DNA from 3 places in the Streptomyces sp. NBC_00885 genome. Region 1 is predicted to be linked to each of the others. Evidence: predicted binding sites of a transcription regulator. Region 1 holds the regulator's gene; each other region holds the start of a gene.
The links. The regulator HrcA, encoded in region 1, represses chaperone genes, less so after heat shock. The targets are predictions, from matches to a motif close to TTNGCACTCNGNNNNNCNGAGTGCNAA.

Region 2: groL (chaperonin GroEL) is a predicted target of HrcA. The motif match lies at 2,885-2,911, and genes of this name have one in related genera.
Region 3: groES (co-chaperone GroES) is a predicted target of HrcA. The motif match lies at 3,527-3,553, and genes of this name have one in related genera.

The regions. Positions count from the first base shown of each region.
Region 1 covers NZ_CP108796.1:5,794,568-5,800,120, forward strand. Annotated here, with positions in the region: gene hemW (radical SAM family heme chaperone HemW) at 1-443, shown strand, start outside; gene OHA61_RS26345 (DUF3097 domain-containing protein) at 567-1,406, opposite strand; gene OHA61_RS26350 (MBL fold metallo-hydrolase) at 1,417-2,139, opposite strand; gene hrcA (heat-inducible transcriptional repressor HrcA) at 2,306-3,331, shown strand; gene dnaJ (molecular chaperone DnaJ) at 3,332-4,468, shown strand; gene OHA61_RS26365 (nitronate monooxygenase) at 4,597-5,553, shown strand, end outside.
Region 2 covers NZ_CP108796.1:4,598,673-4,604,225, forward strand. Annotated here, with positions in the region: gene OHA61_RS20915 (glucosyl-3-phosphoglycerate synthase) at 1-222, opposite strand, end outside; SAM riboswitch class I at 368-495, shown strand; gene thrC (threonine synthase) at 513-1,796, shown strand; gene OHA61_RS20925 (MoaD/ThiS family protein) at 1,820-2,095, shown strand; gene OHA61_RS20930 (cold-shock protein) at 2,509-2,712, shown strand; gene groL (chaperonin GroEL) at 3,074-4,696, shown strand; gene OHA61_RS20940 (sigma-70 family RNA polymerase sigma factor) at 4,889-5,553, shown strand, end outside.
Region 3 covers NZ_CP108796.1:3,315,095-3,320,647, forward strand. Annotated here, with positions in the region: gene OHA61_RS14645 (hydroxyacid dehydrogenase) at 1-474, shown strand, start outside; gene OHA61_RS14650 (ester cyclase) at 543-1,238, shown strand; gene groL (chaperonin GroEL) at 1,350-2,978, opposite strand; gene groES (co-chaperone GroES) at 3,073-3,381, opposite strand; gene OHA61_RS14665 (hypothetical protein) at 3,636-4,289, opposite strand; gene OHA61_RS14670 (polysaccharide deacetylase family protein) at 4,286-5,143, opposite strand; gene OHA61_RS14675 (THUMP-like domain-containing protein) at 5,274-5,553, shown strand, end outside.

The sequences.
Region 1 (5,553 bases):
TCGCGGAGGCGGGCTTCGACTGGTACGAGGTCTCCAACTGGTCGACCTCACAGGCCGGCCGGTGCCTGCACAACGAGCTGTACTGGCGGGGCGCGGACTGGTGGGGCGCGGGCCCCGGAGCGCACAGCCACGTCGGCGGGGTGCGCTGGTGGAACGTGAAGCACCCGGGGGCGTATGCGGCAGCGCTGGCGGAAGGCCGGTCGCCGGGAGCGGGCCGTGAGGTGCTCGCGCCGGAGGACCGCCGGGTGGAGCGGGTGCTCCTGGAACTCCGCCTGCGCGAGGGCTGCGAACTGTCGCTGCTGCGGCCGGCGGGGCTGGCGGCGGCGGGGCGGGCGTTCTCGGACGGCCTGCTGGAGGCGGGGCCGTACGGGGAGGGACGGGCCGTGCTGACGCTGCGGGGGCGGTTGCTGGCGGACGCGGTGGTGCGGGACCTGGTGGATTAGGGGTGAGGTGGGTACGGGGTGCGCCTGCGGCGGGCCCGTCCCCTACCCGCCCTCCCCCTACGGCCTGGCGGCCGTGGGAGGTACCCCCACCCCGAACTGGGGCTCCGCCCCAGACCCCGCGCCTCAATCGCCGGCGGGGCCGGCAAGGTCCGGCGCCGTGACGAAATCGATCAGCTCCTCGACCCGCCCCAGCAGCTCCGGCTCCAGGTCCTTGTACGACCGCACCGCCGACAGAATCCGCTGCCACGCCGCCCCCGTGTTCTCCGGCCAGCCAAGCGCCCGGCAGACCCCCGTCTTCCAGTCCTGGCCCCGCGGGACCGACGGCCACGCGCGGATGCCCACCGAGGACGGCTTCACCGCCTCCCACACGTCGATGTACGGGTGGCCCACCACCAGTACGTCCTCGTCCGTGACCTCCGCCGCGATGCGGGACTCCTTCGAGCCCGGGACCAGATGGTCCACCAGCACCCCCAGGCGCGCGTCCGGGCCCGGGGCGAAGTCGCGGACGATCGACGGGAGGTCGTCGATGCCTTCCAGATATTCGACGACGACCCCCTCGATCCGCAGGTCGTCACCCCACACCCGCTCCACGAGCTCCGCGTCGTGGCGGCCCTCGACATAGATGCGCCCCGCCCGCGCCACCCGCGCACGCGCCCCGGGGACCGCGAGCGAGCCGGACGCGGTGCGGGCCGGGCGCACCGGAGCGGCGGCGGAGGGGCGCACGAGTGTGACGACGCGGCCCTCCAGCACGAAGCCACGCGGGACCATCGGGAACACCCGGTGCTTGCCGAAGCGGTCCTCCAGCGTGACCGTCGGCCCCTCCGCCGTCTTCTCGCAGCGGATCACCGCACCGCAGAAGCCCGTGCCGACCTCCTCGACGACCAGATCGGGCTCGGCCGGCACCTCCGGCGCGGGCTGCGACTTCTTCCAGGGCGGGGTCAGATCCGGGCTGTAGCTGCGCATTCGCCAGACGCTACGACACCCCGAAGCGCGCCGCCAGCAGCTCGCGTTGGGCGCGTACGAACGCCGCGTCGACGACCGCGCCGTGCCCCGGTACGTACGCCGCGTCCTCGCCGCCGAGCGACAGCAGCCGGTCCAGTGCCGCGGGCCAGCGGGAGGGGATCGCATCCGGGCCCGCCTGGGGTTCGCCCGACTCCTCCACGAGGTCGCCGCAGAAGACGACCTCCGGGCTGCCGGGCACCAGAACCGCCAGATCGTGGCCCGAGTGGCCGGGGCCGATGTTGGCCAGCAGCACCTGGCGGCCGCCCAGGTCCAGCGTCCACTCCCCGAACACCAGATGGTGCGGCGCCACCAGCACGTCGGCCGCCTCCGTCGCGTCGGCCTCGGTGACCCCGTGCCGTATCGCCGTGTCGCGGATCTCGTCCCGCTCCCGCCGCATCAGTTCGGCGATCCCGACCGCGCCGTACACCTCCGCGCCCGAGAACGCCGCAGTGCCCAGCACATGGTCGAAGTGGGGATGGCTCAGTGCGATATGCGTCACGCGGCGTCCGCCGAGCAGGGCCTCGGCCTGGGCCCGCAGCTCGGCGCCCTCGCGGAGTGTCGAGCCGGTGTCGTACAGGAGGACACCGTCCTCTCCGGCGATCAAACCACTGGTGGCATCCCAGCCGGGAAGCCTCCGGCGCCCCACCCCGTCGGCCAGCCGCTCCCAGCCGAAGTCTTCCCAACTGACGTCCATACCGCGACGCTATCCGCAACCGACCAGCACTGTCGCTCGGTGGCGTGGTCGGCCGCCCTTGCTAGGGATGTACCCCACGGCCGTACACTGGCACGGGGAAATGCTGGCACTCGTACGCATCGAGTGCCAAGCAGTCACCGAGGAATCACAGCTGGAGGTGTGCGCGATGCTCAGCGAACGCAGACTCGAGGTGCTGCGCGCCATCGTCCAGGACTATGTCGGCACCGAGGAGCCCGTCGGCTCCAAGGCGCTCACCGAGCGTCACAAGCTCGGGGTCTCCCCGGCCACCGTCCGCAACGACATGGCGGTGCTGGAGGAGGAAGGGTTCATCGCCCAGCCTCATACGAGCGCGGGGCGTATCCCCACGGACAAGGGCTACCGGCTCTTCGTCGACAAACTGGCAGGCGTCAAGCCGCTGTCGTCGCCCGAGCGTCGTGCCATCCAGAACTTCCTGGACGGAGCCGTCGACCTCGACGACGTCGTGGGCCGTACGGTACGGCTGCTGGCGCAGCTGACCCGGCAGGTCGCGGTGGTCCAGTACCCCTCGCTGACCCGCTCCACCGTCCGGCATGTGGAGCTCCTCTCCCTCGCGCCCGCCCGGCTGATGCTCGTGCTGATCACGGACACCGGACGGGTCGAGCAGCGCATGATCGACTGCCCCGCGCCTTTCGCGGAATCCTCGCTCGCGGACCTGCGGGCCCGGCTCAACAGCCGGGTCGTCGGGCGCCGCTTCGCGGATGTGCCGCAGCTGGTGCAGGACCTTCCCGACTCCTTCGAGGCGGAGGACCGGGGTACCGTTTCCACGGTGCTCTCGACCCTGCTCGAAACCCTGGTCGAGGAGACCGAGGAGCGGCTGATGATCGGCGGCACCGCCAATCTGACGCGCTTCGGACACGACTTCCCGCTGACGATCCGGCCGGTGCTCGAGGCTCTTGAGGAGCATGTGGTGCTCCTCAAGCTGCTCGGCGAGGCCAAGGAAGCGGGCGGCATGGGCATGACCGTGAAGATCGGTCATGAGAACGCCCACGAGGGCCTCAACTCCACGTCCGTCGTCGCGGTCGGCTACGGTTCGGGCGACGAGGCAGTTGCCAAACTCGGCGTGGTCGGACCGACCCGCATGGACTACCCCGGAACGATGGGAGCGGTACGCGCAGTGGCACGTTACGTCGGACAGATCCTGGCGGAGTCGTAAGTGGCCACGGACTACTACGCCGTACTCGGCGTACGCCGCGACGCGTCCCAGGACGAGATCAAGAAGGCCTTCCGCCGGCTTGCCCGTGAACTCCACCCGGATGTGAATCCGGACCCGAAGACGCAGGAGCGCTTCAAGGAGATCAACGCCGCGTACGAGGTGCTGTCGGACCCGCAGAAGAAGCAGGTCTACGACCTCGGCGGAGACCCGCTCTCGCAGGCGGGCGGCGGCGGCGCGGGCGGCTTCGGCGCCGGTGGCTTCGGGAACTTCTCGGACATCATGGACGCGTTCTTCGGTACGGCGTCGCAGCGCGGCCCCAGGTCGCGTACGCGGCGGGGCCAGGACGCGATGATCCGCCTGGAGATCGAGCTCAACGAGTCGGCCTTCGGCACGACGAAGGACATCCAGGTCGACACGGCCGTCGTCTGTACGACGTGTTCGGGTGAGGGCGCGGCGCCGGGTACCTCGGCGCAGACCTGCGACATGTGCCGCGGCCGTGGTGAGGTCTCGCAGGTGACGCGGTCCTTCCTCGGCCAGGTCATGACCTCGCGGCCGTGCCCGCAGTGCCAGGGCTTCGGAACGGTCGTGCCGACCCCGTGCCCCGAGTGTGCGGGCGACGGGCGGGTACGGTCCCGCCGCACCCTGACGGTCAAGATCCCGGCCGGTGTCGACAACGGCACACGCATCCAGCTCGCGGGCGAGGGCGAGGTCGGCCCGGGCGGTGGCCCCGCCGGCGACCTCTACGTCGAGATCCACGAGCTGCCGCACGCGGTGTTCCAGCGCCGGGGCGACGATCTGCACTGCACGGTGACGATCCCCATGACGGCGGCGGCGCTGGGCACGAAGTGCCCGCTGGAGACGCTGGACGGCATGGAGGAGGTCGACATCCGCCCGGGCACCCAGTCCGGACAGTCGATCCCGCTGCACGGGCGCGGCATCACGCATCTGCGGGGCGGGGGCCGTGGCGACCTGATCGTCCATGTCGAGGTGATGACCCCGTCGAAGCTGGACGTGGATCAGGAGCGGCTGCTGCGGGACCTGGCGAAGCTGCGCGGCGAGGAAAGGCCTACGGGTCAGTTCCAGCCGGGGCAGCAGGGACTGTTCTCCCGCCTGAAGGACGCGTTCAACGGGCGTTAGGCCCTCTCGAACGCCGGAGGGGCTGAATCATTCAGCCCCTCCGGCGTTTTCAGGACAGCGGCACGCACCCGCGGCGGTTGCGGAACGCCCGATTCGATGGGGCGCGAGCGGCATGGCACCATGCCTGCATGTCCTCCGCACTGACCGATCTTTGCCGTCACCCGATCGTGCAGGCCCCCATGGCGGGCGGCGCATCCTGCCCCCAGCTCGCCGCCGCCGTGTCCGAAGCCGGCGGGCTCGGGTTCCTCGCTGCCGGGTACAAGACCGCGGACGGCATGTACCAGGAGGTCAAACAGCTGCGCGGGCTCACCGCGCAGCCCTTCGGCGTCAATCTCTTCATGCCGCAGCCCAACACCGCCGACCCCGGTGCCGTCGAGATCTACCGGAATCAGCTCGCCGGTGAGGCCGCCTGGTACGAGACTCCACTCGGCGACCCCGACTCCGGTCGCGACGACGGATACGAGGCCAAGCTGGCCATCCTCCTCGACGACCCGGTGCCCGCCGTCTCCTTCACCTTCGGCTGCCCGACCCGCGATGTGCTCGACTCCTTCGCCAAGGCCGGGACCTTCACCGTCGTCACCGTCACCACACCCGAAGAGGCGCAGGCCGCGCAGTGGGCCGGGGCCGACGCCGTGTGTGTGCAGGGCATCGAGGCCGGCGGCCACCAGGGCACCCACCGCGACGACCCCGAGTCCGACGGCGCCGGGATCGGGCTGCTCTCGCTCATCGCGCTGATCCGCGAGACCGTGCAGCTTCCGCTCATCGCCGCGGGAGGGCTGATGCGCGGCGGCCAGATCGCGGGCGTGCTCGCGGCGGGGGCGGTCGCGGCGCAGCTCGGGACCGCGTTCCTGGTCTGCCCCGAGTCCGGTGCGAACGCGCTGCACAAGCAGGCCATGACGAATCCTTTGTTCGTACGCACCGAACTCACCCGCGCCTTCTCCGGGCGGCCCGCCCGCGGCCTCGTGAACCGCTTCATGCGCGAGCACGGCCCGTACGCGCCCGCCGCCTACCCCCAGGTGCACCACCTGACCAGCGGCCTGCGCAAGGCCGCGGCCAAGACGGGCGACGCGCAGGGTATGGCGCTG
Region 2 (5,553 bases), 1.2 Mb from region 1:
CGACCCCGAGTCCACGACGACCAGCTCGTCGACGAGCGGCACGGTCTCCATCAGCTCACGCCGGATCACGGAAACGATCTCGCCGACCGTCTCCTCCTCGTCGAGCGCGGGCAGGACGACGCTGATGGTGCTGCCGCGCTTGGCGGCCATCAGCCGGCCGAGCGGGCGGTCGGCCAGGGACCAGGAACGCCTGCTCAGCCAGCGTTCCACCTCTTCCAGCACGTGCGGGTCTCCCTCTGACATCGAGATCCTGTGATCCGTCTCGCGGTTCGGACGACTATCTCAACCATCCAGGCCTTCGGTTACAGTCTTGAACAACGCAGATGACCGTCGCATGCCGGGGGTCATCACGCTGACAATCGAATACCGCTCATCCAGAGGGGCAGAGGGAACGGCCCGTTGAAGCCCCGGCAACCCTCCCGCCGACCGCGAGGTCACGGTGGGGAAGGTGCCAATTCCGTCTCGTGGCGAAATGCGCCGCGAGGAAGATGAGGAGAAAGGGCCTCGCCACCATGGCTGTGCAGACTGTCGCAAGCACCACCCCCGTGAACCTCGGTCCCGCCGCGGCGCTCTCGTGCCGCGAGTGCGGAGAGCGTTTCGACCTCGGCCCGATCTTCGCCTGTGCCTCCTGTTTCGGGCCGCTGGAAGTCGCCTACGACCTGCCGGCGGACGACCCCGAGGCGCTGAGGAAGCGGATCGAAGCGGGTCCGAACAACATCTGGCGCTACGCCCCGCTGCTGCCCGTCCCCGCCGACGTGGCCGAGAAGCCGAACATCAACCCCGGCTTCACCAAGCTCGTCAAGGCCGACAATCTCGCCCGTGAGCTGGGCGTCACCGGCGGCCTGTACATCAAGGACGACTCCGGCAACCCGACGCACTCCTTCAAGGACCGTGTCGTCGCGATCGCCGTCGAGGCCGCCCGCGCCTTCGGCTTCACGACTCTCTCCTGCTCCTCCACCGGCAACCTCGCCGGCGCGGTGGGCGCGGCCGCCGCCCGGGCGGGCTTCCGGTCCTGCGTGTTCATCCCGCACGACCTGGAGCAGGGCAAGGTCGTCATGGCCGCGGTGTACGGCGGCGAGCTGGTCGGCATCGAGGGCAACTACGACGACGTCAACCGCTTCTGCTCCGAGCTCATCGGCGACCCGCTGGGCGAGGGCTGGGGCTTCGTCAACGTCAACCTCCGCCCGTACTACGGCGAGGGTTCCAAGACGCTGGCGTACGAGATCTGCGAGCAGCTCGGCTGGCGGCTGCCCGACCAGATCGTCGTCCCGATCGCCTCCGGCTCGCAGCTCACGAAGATCGACAAGGGACTGCAGGAGCTGATCAAGCTCGGCCTGGTCGAGGACAAGCCGTACAAGATCTTCGGCGCCCAGGCCGAGGGCTGCTCTCCGGTGTCGACGGCCTTCAAGGCCGGGCACGATGTCGTACGGCCGCAGAAGCCGAACACCATCGCCAAGTCGCTGGCCATCGGCAACCCCGCCGACGGCCCCTATGTACTGGACATCGCGCGCCGCACGGGCGGCGCGGTCGAGGACGTCAATGACGAGCAGGTCGTCGACGCGATCAAGCTGCTCGCGCGGACCGAGGGAATCTTCGCGGAGACCGCGGGTGGCGTGACCGTGGGCGTGGCGAAGAAACTGATCGAGCAGGGCCTGCTCGACCCGGCGCTCACCACGGTCGTGCTCAACACCGGCGACGGTCTCAAGACCCTCGACGCCGTTGCCCCGACGACCGGCCCCACGGCGACCATCCGCCCGAGCCTCGAGGCGTTCCGCGACGCCGGCCTGGCCCGCTGACTACCTACGGAAGGCAGAACACCATGAGCGTGAACGTCCGCATCCCCACCATTCTCCGTACGTACACGGGCGGTCAGGCCGAGGTCCCGGCGGAGGGCGCGACGCTCTCCGAGGTGATCGCGGACTTGGAGAAGAACCACACGGGCATCGCCGCGCGCGTCCTGGACGACCAGGGCAAGCTGCGCCGTTTCGTGAACGTGTACGTGAACGACGACGACGTCCGTTTCGAGCAGGGTCTCGAGACGGCGACCCCGGACGGTGCGGGCGTTTCGATCATTCCCGCCGTCGCCGGCGGCTGAGTCACCCAGCGTCAGTAGAATTGCCCCCTCCGCAAGAGAAGCGGAGGGGGCAATTCTCTATGGTTGAGCGCGGTACAGTTGGGGAAGCCCCCTCCGCTGCCTGTGCCGACCGCATATGAGAATGCGCCCTGGCCCATCAAGAAGCAGCCAATGTGTTCGATCGAAATGCACTCGTAAGTGCCATTTGCCGGGCCCGACTTGCCCCGGAATTTCTTGAATTCTGTTCAATCATCCGATCGCGCGTGCCCAGATTTCTCGTCTGATTGACCTGTTGCAGAGGGCAGTTGGGCAGATACATTCAGCCGCGGTCGACGCGTTCCGGCGCACACTCTCCTTCCTGTCGGGAGGGTGAGGTCTGACCCGGGTCCGCGAAGTGCGGTCCTGTGCAAGGGCCAGTAATAGGGGAGTTAGGCATGGCTCAGGGCACCGTCAAGTGGTTCAACGCGGAGAAGGGGTACGGCTTCATCGCGGTCGACGGTGGTGCGGATGTTTTCGTCCACTACAGCGCGATCCAGATGGACGGATACCGCACCCTTGAAGAGGGTCAGCGGGTCGAGTTCGAGATCTCGCAGGGCCAGAAGGGGCCGCAGGCGGACATGGTCAAGCTCGCCGTCTGATCTCGGCGCGATCGGCCACCGACGCACTCACGCGACACACTCACGGCGAAGGGCCCGCATCCTAGGGGGATGCGGGCCCTTCGTGCGTCCCCGGCCGTGTCCACGATGTGTCGGAGCCGCTTGCGCCCGCCCGTCGCCCGACCACCACCCCTCATCGAGGCTCTTCGAGCCGCTTGCACTCTCCTGGGTCGAGTGCTAATCATTGGCGTTAGCACTCTGCAGGTGAGAGTGACAGCTTAAGGACCGGGTCGGTGAGGCCCGAAGGGTCGGCGGGGCAAGGAACCGCACGGCTCTCAGGCCGTCCGTCGCGGGCGCCAGCGCGGTCCGGAGAATCCACCCCAGTCCGGGAGGACCACTTCACATGGCCAAGATCATCGCGTTCGACGAGGAGGCACGGCGCGGTCTCGAGCGCGGGATGAACCAGCTCGCCGACGCCGTCAAGGTCACCCTTGGCCCCAAGGGCCGCAACGTCGTCCTCGAGAAGAAGTGGGGCGCCCCCACGATCACCAACGATGGTGTTTCCATCGCCAAGGAGATCGAGCTCGAGGACCCGTACGAGAAGATCGGCGCCGAGCTGGTCAAGGAAGTCGCCAAGAAGACGGACGACGTCGCCGGTGACGGTACGACCACCGCGACCGTTCTCGCCCAGGCGCTCGTCCGCGAGGGCCTGCGCAACGTGGCGGCCGGCGCCAACCCGATGGCCCTCAAGCGCGGCATCGAGAAGGCCGTCGAGGCCGTCTCCGGCGCCCTGCTGGAGCAGGCCAAGGACGTGGAGACCAAGGAGCAGATCGCTTCGACGGCCTCCATCTCCGCCGCCGACACCCAGATCGGCGAGCTCATCGCCGAGGCGATGGACAAGGTCGGCAAGGAAGGCGTCATCACCGTCGAGGAGTCCCAGACCTTCGGTCTGGAGCTGGAGCTCACCGAGGGTATGCGCTTCGACAAGGGCTACATCTCGGCGTACTTCGCCACCGACATGGAGCGTATGGAGGCGTCGCTCGACGACCCGTACATCCTGATCGTCAACTCCAAGGTCAGCAACGTGAAGGACCTCCTTCCGCTGCTGGAGAAGGTCATGCAGTCCGGCAAGCCGCTGCTGATCATCGCCGAGGACGTCGAGGGCGAGGCTCTGTCCACGCTCGTCGTGAACAAGATCCGTGGCACCTTCAAGTCCGTCGCCGTCAAGGCCCCGGGCTTCGGCGACCGCCGCAAGGCGATGCTGAACGACATCGCCATCCTCACGGGCGGCACGGTCATCTCCGAGGAGGTCGGTCTCAAGCTCGAGAACGCCGGCCTGGACCTGCTGGGCCGCGCCCGCAAGGTCGTCATCACCAAGGACGAGACCACGATCGTCGACGGCTCCGGTGAGAGCGACCAGGTCGCCGGCCGCGTCAACCAGATCCGTGCCGAGATCGAGAACTCCGACTCGGACTACGACCGTGAGAAGCTCCAGGAGCGCCTCGCGAAGCTGGCCGGCGGCGTGGCCGTCATCAAGGCCGGTGCCGCGACCGAGGTGGAGCTCAAGGAGCGCAAGCACCGCATCGAGGACGCCGTTCGCAACGCGAAGGCGGCCGTCGAGGAGGGCATCGTCGCCGGTGGTGGCGTGGCTCTGCTCCAGGCTTCCTCGGTCTTCGAGAAGCTCGACCTCGAGGGCGACGAGGCGACCGGCGCCAACGCCGTGAAGCTCGCGCTGGAGGCCCCGCTCAAGCAGATCGCCGTCAACGGTGGTCTCGAGGGCGGCGTCGTGGTCGAGAAGGTGCGCAACCTGGCTGTCGGCCACGGTCTGAACGCCGCGACCGGCGAGTACGTCGACATGATCGCCGAGGGCATCATCGACCCCGCGAAGGTGACCCGCTCTGCCCTGCAGAACGCGGCCTCCATCGCGGCGCTGTTCCTGACCACCGAGGCCGTCATCGCCGACAAGCCGGAGAAGGCGGGCGCCGCCGCTCCGGGCGGCATGCCGGGCGGTGACATGGACTTCTGAGCCTGACGGCTCGGACCCGGTCCTGACCGAGGGCGGTACCCCCACTCCCAGGGGGGTACCGCCCTCGGGCGTTTCAGGTTCCGGGCCCGGCGAGGGCTGGGGCGTGTTTGTGTTATCCGATCGGCGCCGACGGGTCTCCTTGGGGCAGGACCCTGAGCGACGGGGTCGAACAGGCAATGGGCGAGGGCACGTATGCGCAGGGACGACAAGTACCGTCCGGAACTGGTGACGGATGCGAGGGCGGGGGACCAGCAGGCCCGGGAGCGGTTGGTCGCCGACTACCTTCCCCTTGTCTACAACATCGTCGGCCGGGCACTGGACGGCCACGCGGACGTCGACGACGTGGTGCAGGAGACCATGTTCAGCGCACTCGACGGACTCGGCGGGCTGCGCGATCCCTCCCGTTTCCGCTCCTGGCTGGTCGCGATCGCGATGAACCAGATACGCCGGCGCTGGACGCTCCAGCAGCAGACGGCGACAGCCCCGCTGGACCGCGTGGCGGAGACCGCCGACCCGACCGGTGACTTCGTGGATCTCACCATCCTGCGTCTGGGGCTGTCCGGACAGCGCCGAGAGGTCGCCGAGGCCACCCGCTGGCTGGACGAGAGCGATCGTGAACTGCTGGCCCTGTGGTGGCAGGAGGCCGCGGGACAACTGAACCGTGCCGAACTGGCCGGGGCGATGGGCGTCACTCCGCAGCACGCCGCGGTCCGCATCCAGCGGATGAAGACCCAACTGGAACTGGGCCGCGTCGTCGCCCGTGCGCTGGCCACCGAGCCGTGCTGCTCCGAACTGGCCGACGTCACCGCGGCCTGGGACGGGCAGCCCTCGCCTGTGTGGCGCAAGCGAATCGCCAG
Region 3 (5,553 bases), 2.5 Mb from region 1:
CTGCAGGTCCTGCTCCACGACCCGTATGTCACCGCCGCCGATGCGGCCGCACTGGGCGTCGTCCCCACCGGCCTCGACGAGCTCTGCGGCCGCAGCGACATCGTCACCATCCACGCCCCGCAGCTCCCGGCCACCCACCACCTGCTCGACGCGCGCCGCCTCGCGCTGCTGCCGGACGGGGCGACCCTGATCAACACCGCGCGCGGCTCGCTGATCGACGAGCAGGCGCTGCTCGCGGAGCTGGTGTCGGGCCGACTGCATGCCGTACTCGACGTCACCGACCCCGAAGTGCCGCCCGCCGACTCGCCGTTGTACACCCTGCCGAACGTCCTGCTGACCCCGCACATCGCGGGCTCACTGGGCAATGAACTCCACCGTTTGACGGACCGGGCCCTCGACGAACTGGAGCGGTTCGCGGCCGGACTGCCCTTCGCGGACCCGGTGCATCCGGGGACCCTGAATCACTCCGCCTGAACCGGCACTATCCCTGAATCTCACTAAACTGGACGTATCCCACCCAACCCGTGGAACCGGGAGACGCGATGAAATTCGTACAGATAATCGACTGCAAGACCGAGCGGTTCGACGAGATGGACCGGCTCATGGACAAGTGGGTCGAACAGACCAAGGGCAAGCGGACCGCGACGCACAACCTCATCGGCAAGGACCGCACCGATGGCTCCCACCTCGTCGAGATCGTCGAATTTCCTTCGTACGAAGAGGCAATGGCGAACTCCAAGCTTCCGGAGACCGACCGGATCTTCCAGGAGATGGTGGCGCTCTGCGACGGCATGCCCACCTTCACGGACCTCGATGTGGTCCGCGACGAGCAGTTGAACCAGGCAACTTCCCGCCGGTTCTTCCACGAGGTAGCCGTCGGCGGCAACCTCGACGCCATCGACGAACTGTTCGCGGCCGACTACGCCGACCACGACGTCGCCAAGGAAGAGGAAACCGTGGTCGGGTCCGACGGAATCCGCCGCGATGTCAGCCAGTGGCGGGCCGCCTTCGACTTCACCTTCGATCTCGACCGGCAGATCTGCGAGGGCGACGACGTGGTGACCCTGTGGACCTGGACCGGCACCCACAAGGGCGAATTCATGGGGATCGCGCCCACGGGCAGGCAGTGCACGATGACCGGCACCACGATCTTCCGGTTCAAGAACGACAAGATCCAGGAAGGCTGGTGGCACGAGGACCTCATGGGCCTGATGCGCCAGCTCGGCGCCATCGGCTGAGGCGGTACACGCTCGGCCGGACACCGGTACGACGCAGACCGGAACGGGGAAGGCCCCGGTTCCCGCCAGTGGCGGGAACCGGGGCCTTCACACCTCGTACGACGTCACACGTCAGTGGCTGTGGCCGTGGCCGTGCCCGTGACCTGCGTCGGACTCCTCCTCGGCCGGCTTCTCGACGACCAGGGTCTCGGTCGTGAGCAGCAGCGAGGCGATGGACGCGGCGTTCTCCAGAGCGGAGCGCGTGACCTTGACCGGGTCGATGACGCCGGCCTTCACCAGGTCGCCGTACTCGCCGGTCGCGGCGTTGAAGCCCTGGCCGGCCTCCAGCTCCGCCACCTTGGCGGTGATGACGTAGCCCTCGAGACCGGCGTTCTCGGCGATCCAGCGCAGCGGCTCGACGACGGCGCGGCGGACGACCGCGACACCGGTGGCCTCGTCGCCCTCCTTGCCCAGGCCGCCCTCGAGCACCTTGGCGGCGTGGACGAGCGCGGAGCCACCACCGGAGACGATGCCCTCCTCGACCGCGGCGCGGGTCGCGGAGATAGCGTCCTCCAGACGGTGCTTCTTCTCCTTCAGCTCCACCTCGGTGGCGGCGCCGACCTTGATCACGCACACGCCGCCGGCCAGCTTCGCGAGGCGCTCCTGGAGCTTCTCGCGGTCCCAGTCGGAGTCCGTGGACTCGATCTCGGCCTTGATCTGGTTGATGCGGCCGACGACGTCCTCGTGGTTGCCGCCACCGTCGACGATGGTGGTGTCGTCCTTGGAGATCGTCACGCGGCGGGCGCTGCCCAGCACGTCCAGACCGGCCTGGTCGAGCTTGAGGCCGACCTCCTCGGCGATGACGGTGGCACCGGTGAGGGTGGCCATGTCCTGCAGCATCGCCTTGCGGCGGTCACCGAAGCCGGGAGCCTTGACGGCCACGGCGTTGAAGGTGCCACGGATCTTGTTCACGACCAGGGTCGACAGGGCCTCGCCCTCGACGTCCTCGGCGATGATCAGGAGCGGCTTGGAGCCACCGGCCTGGATGACCTTCTCGAGGAGGGGCAGCAGGTCCTGGATGGAGGAGATCTTGCCCTGGTTGATCAGGATGTACGGGTCGTCGAGGACGGCCTCCATACGCTCCTGGTCGGTCACCATGTACGGGGACAGGTAACCCTTGTCGAAGGCCATGCCCTCGGTGAAGTCGAGCTCCAGACCGAAGGTGTTGGACTCCTCGACGGTGATGACACCGTCCTTGCCGACCTTGTCCATGGCCTCGGCGATGAGCTCGCCGACCTGCTGGTCCTGCGCCGAGAGCGCGGCGACAGCGGCGATGTCGGCCTTGTCCTCGATCGGGCGGGCGGTCGCGAGCAGCTCGTCGCAGACGGCCTTGACCGCGGCGTCGATGCCCTTCTTCAGGGCGGCCGGGGAGGCGCCGGCGGCGACATTGCGCAGGCCCTCGCGGACCAGCGCCTGGGCCAGCACGGTGGCGGTGGTGGTGCCGTCACCCGCGATGTCGTTGGTCTTGGTCGCCACCTCCTTCACCAGCTGGGCACCGAGGTTCTCGTACGGGTCCTCGATCTCGACCTCGCGGGCGATCGTGACACCGTCGTTGGTGATGGTGGGGGCGCCGAACTTCTTGTCGATGACGACGTTGCGGCCACGGGGGCCGATCGTCACCTTGACCGTGTCGGCAAGCTTGTTGACGCCGCGCTCGAGGGCGCGACGGGCGTCCTCGTCGAACTTCAGGATCTTCGCCATGGGAGCTTCTCTGTCCTCTCAAACGAACTGCGCCCCTGGGCACCCGGCTACATCAGTGCGGGAACCAGGGGCGCAGATCAAAAACGTGGGTGAATTACTTCTCGACGATCGCGAGCACGTCGCGAGCCGAGAGGACGAGGTACTCCTCGCCGTTGTACTTCACCTCGGTGCCGCCGTACTTGCTGTACAGCACGACGTCGCCGGTCTTGACGTCGAGCGGAAGACGCTCGCCGTTCTCGAAGCGGCCCGGGCCCACGGCAAGGACGACGCCCTCCTGGGGCTTCTCCTTCGCGGTGTCCGGGATGACCAGGCCAGAGGCCGTGGTCTGCTCGGCGTCGAGCGGCTGGACCACAATGCGGTCCTCGAGCGGCTTGATGGCAACCTTGGAGCTGGCGGTCGTCACGATCCGACCTCCCCCTTCGGAGATCTCACGGGGTTAACTGTCTGGGTGGCGACCAGGTGGATCCGTCGTCGCGGGTGCCGGACCTGCCCGTCGCTGCGTTGGCACTCTCCAGTGGGGAGTGCCAGACCCGAGACTATGACTGCGATTAGCACTCGGTCAAGCGGAGTGCCAATTCACCGGTGCGCCGCGGTTCGCTCCCGGTACGGACAACGCCGCCGCCGATGCCAGGGTTCCGCCGCCCGGGCGCCGCCCGGTCAGACGTAGTCCTCCAGGCGCCCCACCGCGTATCCCTGTTCCTGGATACGGCGCAGCAGCGCCGCCGTCCTGCTCGCATCCGCCCGGACGATGTCGCCGGGCCGCAGGCGTTCGCCCAGCGCGTACTCACCGAACTCCCGGCCCAGCACCACCGCACGGACCCCGCAGTCGGCCGCAGCCCGCAGCGTGTCCGCGTTGTACGCGCCTTGGGGCGGATGGAACAGGCGGCTGCCGTGCTGCCCGCAGATCTCGGCGCGCTGTCCCTCGTACGAGAGCGTGGGCAGGTCGGGCCGCCCCTCGGCGCGGAACAGGCTGACCGGCAGCTTCAGTTCGCCCGCCATCCGCACAAACCGCGGATCGCGCGCCGCACCCGCGTCGACAGCGAGAAAGACAACCTTGTCGTGGGTCGGCACATGGTCCACGACATACGCCGCCGAGAACCTGCGTGCGGGCGGCTCCGGCGCGCGGGCGAGCGGTCCGGCCAGCCCCCACCGCCTGTGCGCCGCGGACCGTGGCGCACCCGTGCCCGGAGTGACCTGCTGCGCCGCCTTGCGTCCGAGGCGTTCGATCGGGTCGACCGACTGGGCGCACCCCGCGGTGAGGAGCGCACCGGCCGCCAGCAGTCCGGCCAGCAGCCGGTGCGACTGCCTCATACGTAGTCCTCCAGCTTGGCCACGGCGTAGCCCTTGTCGGTGACCGTCTTCATCACCCGCCGGATCATGTCCGGCATGCTGCCCTTCCATTCTTTGCGGCCACGGAAGTGGGTGAGGATGATGTCGCCGGGGTGCAGGTCCCGGTCCCGCTCGCGCCACTCCATGCGATCGGGGAACGCCTCGGCCGCCCACAGGGGGATGGCTTTGATTCCGCACGACCGGGCGATGCGCAGCGTGTCCTGGTCGTAGCTGCCGTACGGCGGGCGGAAGAGCGGGGGCCTGATTCCGTACCGCTTCTCGAGCTTGGTCTGCTGGTCGCAGATCTCATGCTTCTGCTCGGCGTACGAAAGGCCGCGCAGATAGCGGTGGTTGAGGGTGTGGTTGTGCAGCGAGACGCCTCGGTCCTGCATCTGCTTGAAGTAGCCGTAGTTGTTGCTGATCAGGTAGTCGCTGAGGAAGGCGCTGTACGGGATCTGAAGATCGCTCATCATCCGGAGAAGGGCGGGGTCCTTCTCCGCACCGTCGTCGATCGTCAGGAAGACAATCTTCTCCTTCACCGGCACGGTCGTGAAGACCGGTGGCAAGGACTCGCCGCCGTCGACCTCGAAGCCCGTGCGGGTGGTGATCTTGTGCTTGACGGCGGGCGGCGGGGGCGCGGCAAGAGGCGTCTTGGCCAGGCCCCATTTCTTGGCGGCGACGGCCCGTACGGCCTGGGCGCGCTTCACCTTCTCCACGTACGCGGAGAGCGCGCCCGCCGGTCCAGCCTGCCGACCGGGGGCGGCGGGCGAGCCGTCCCACGACTCGGCGGCACATCCGGAGCCGATCGCGGCGACCATGAGCACGGCCAGGACCATTCGGCCCCACTTTCCATGCTTATTTTCCTTTTGTCGTACTAGTTGCATGGCGCTGGATCCTGTCAGCACGAATCCGTACGGCCCGGCCGACACCGCCACCGCGGGCGCACCATCCCCCGCCTGGCCCACAATGGGCCGGGTGAACGACCTCGATCCCCTCGCCTCCTTCGCCGCACTGCTCACCGAGGAGGGACGGGCGCTGCTCGACTCCCTGGCCGACTACGACCCGGCGAAGGAGCTGGCCACGGCCACCCGACTGCGCCGCGAGCACCCGGCGGAACTGGTCTCGGCGGCCCTCGGACAGGCGCGCCTGCGGCAGCGCGCGGTCGCGAAGTTCGGGCCCGAGGACGCACGGCGGATGTTCTTCACGCCGAACGGCGTCGAGCAGGCGACCCGCCGCTCCGTCGGCT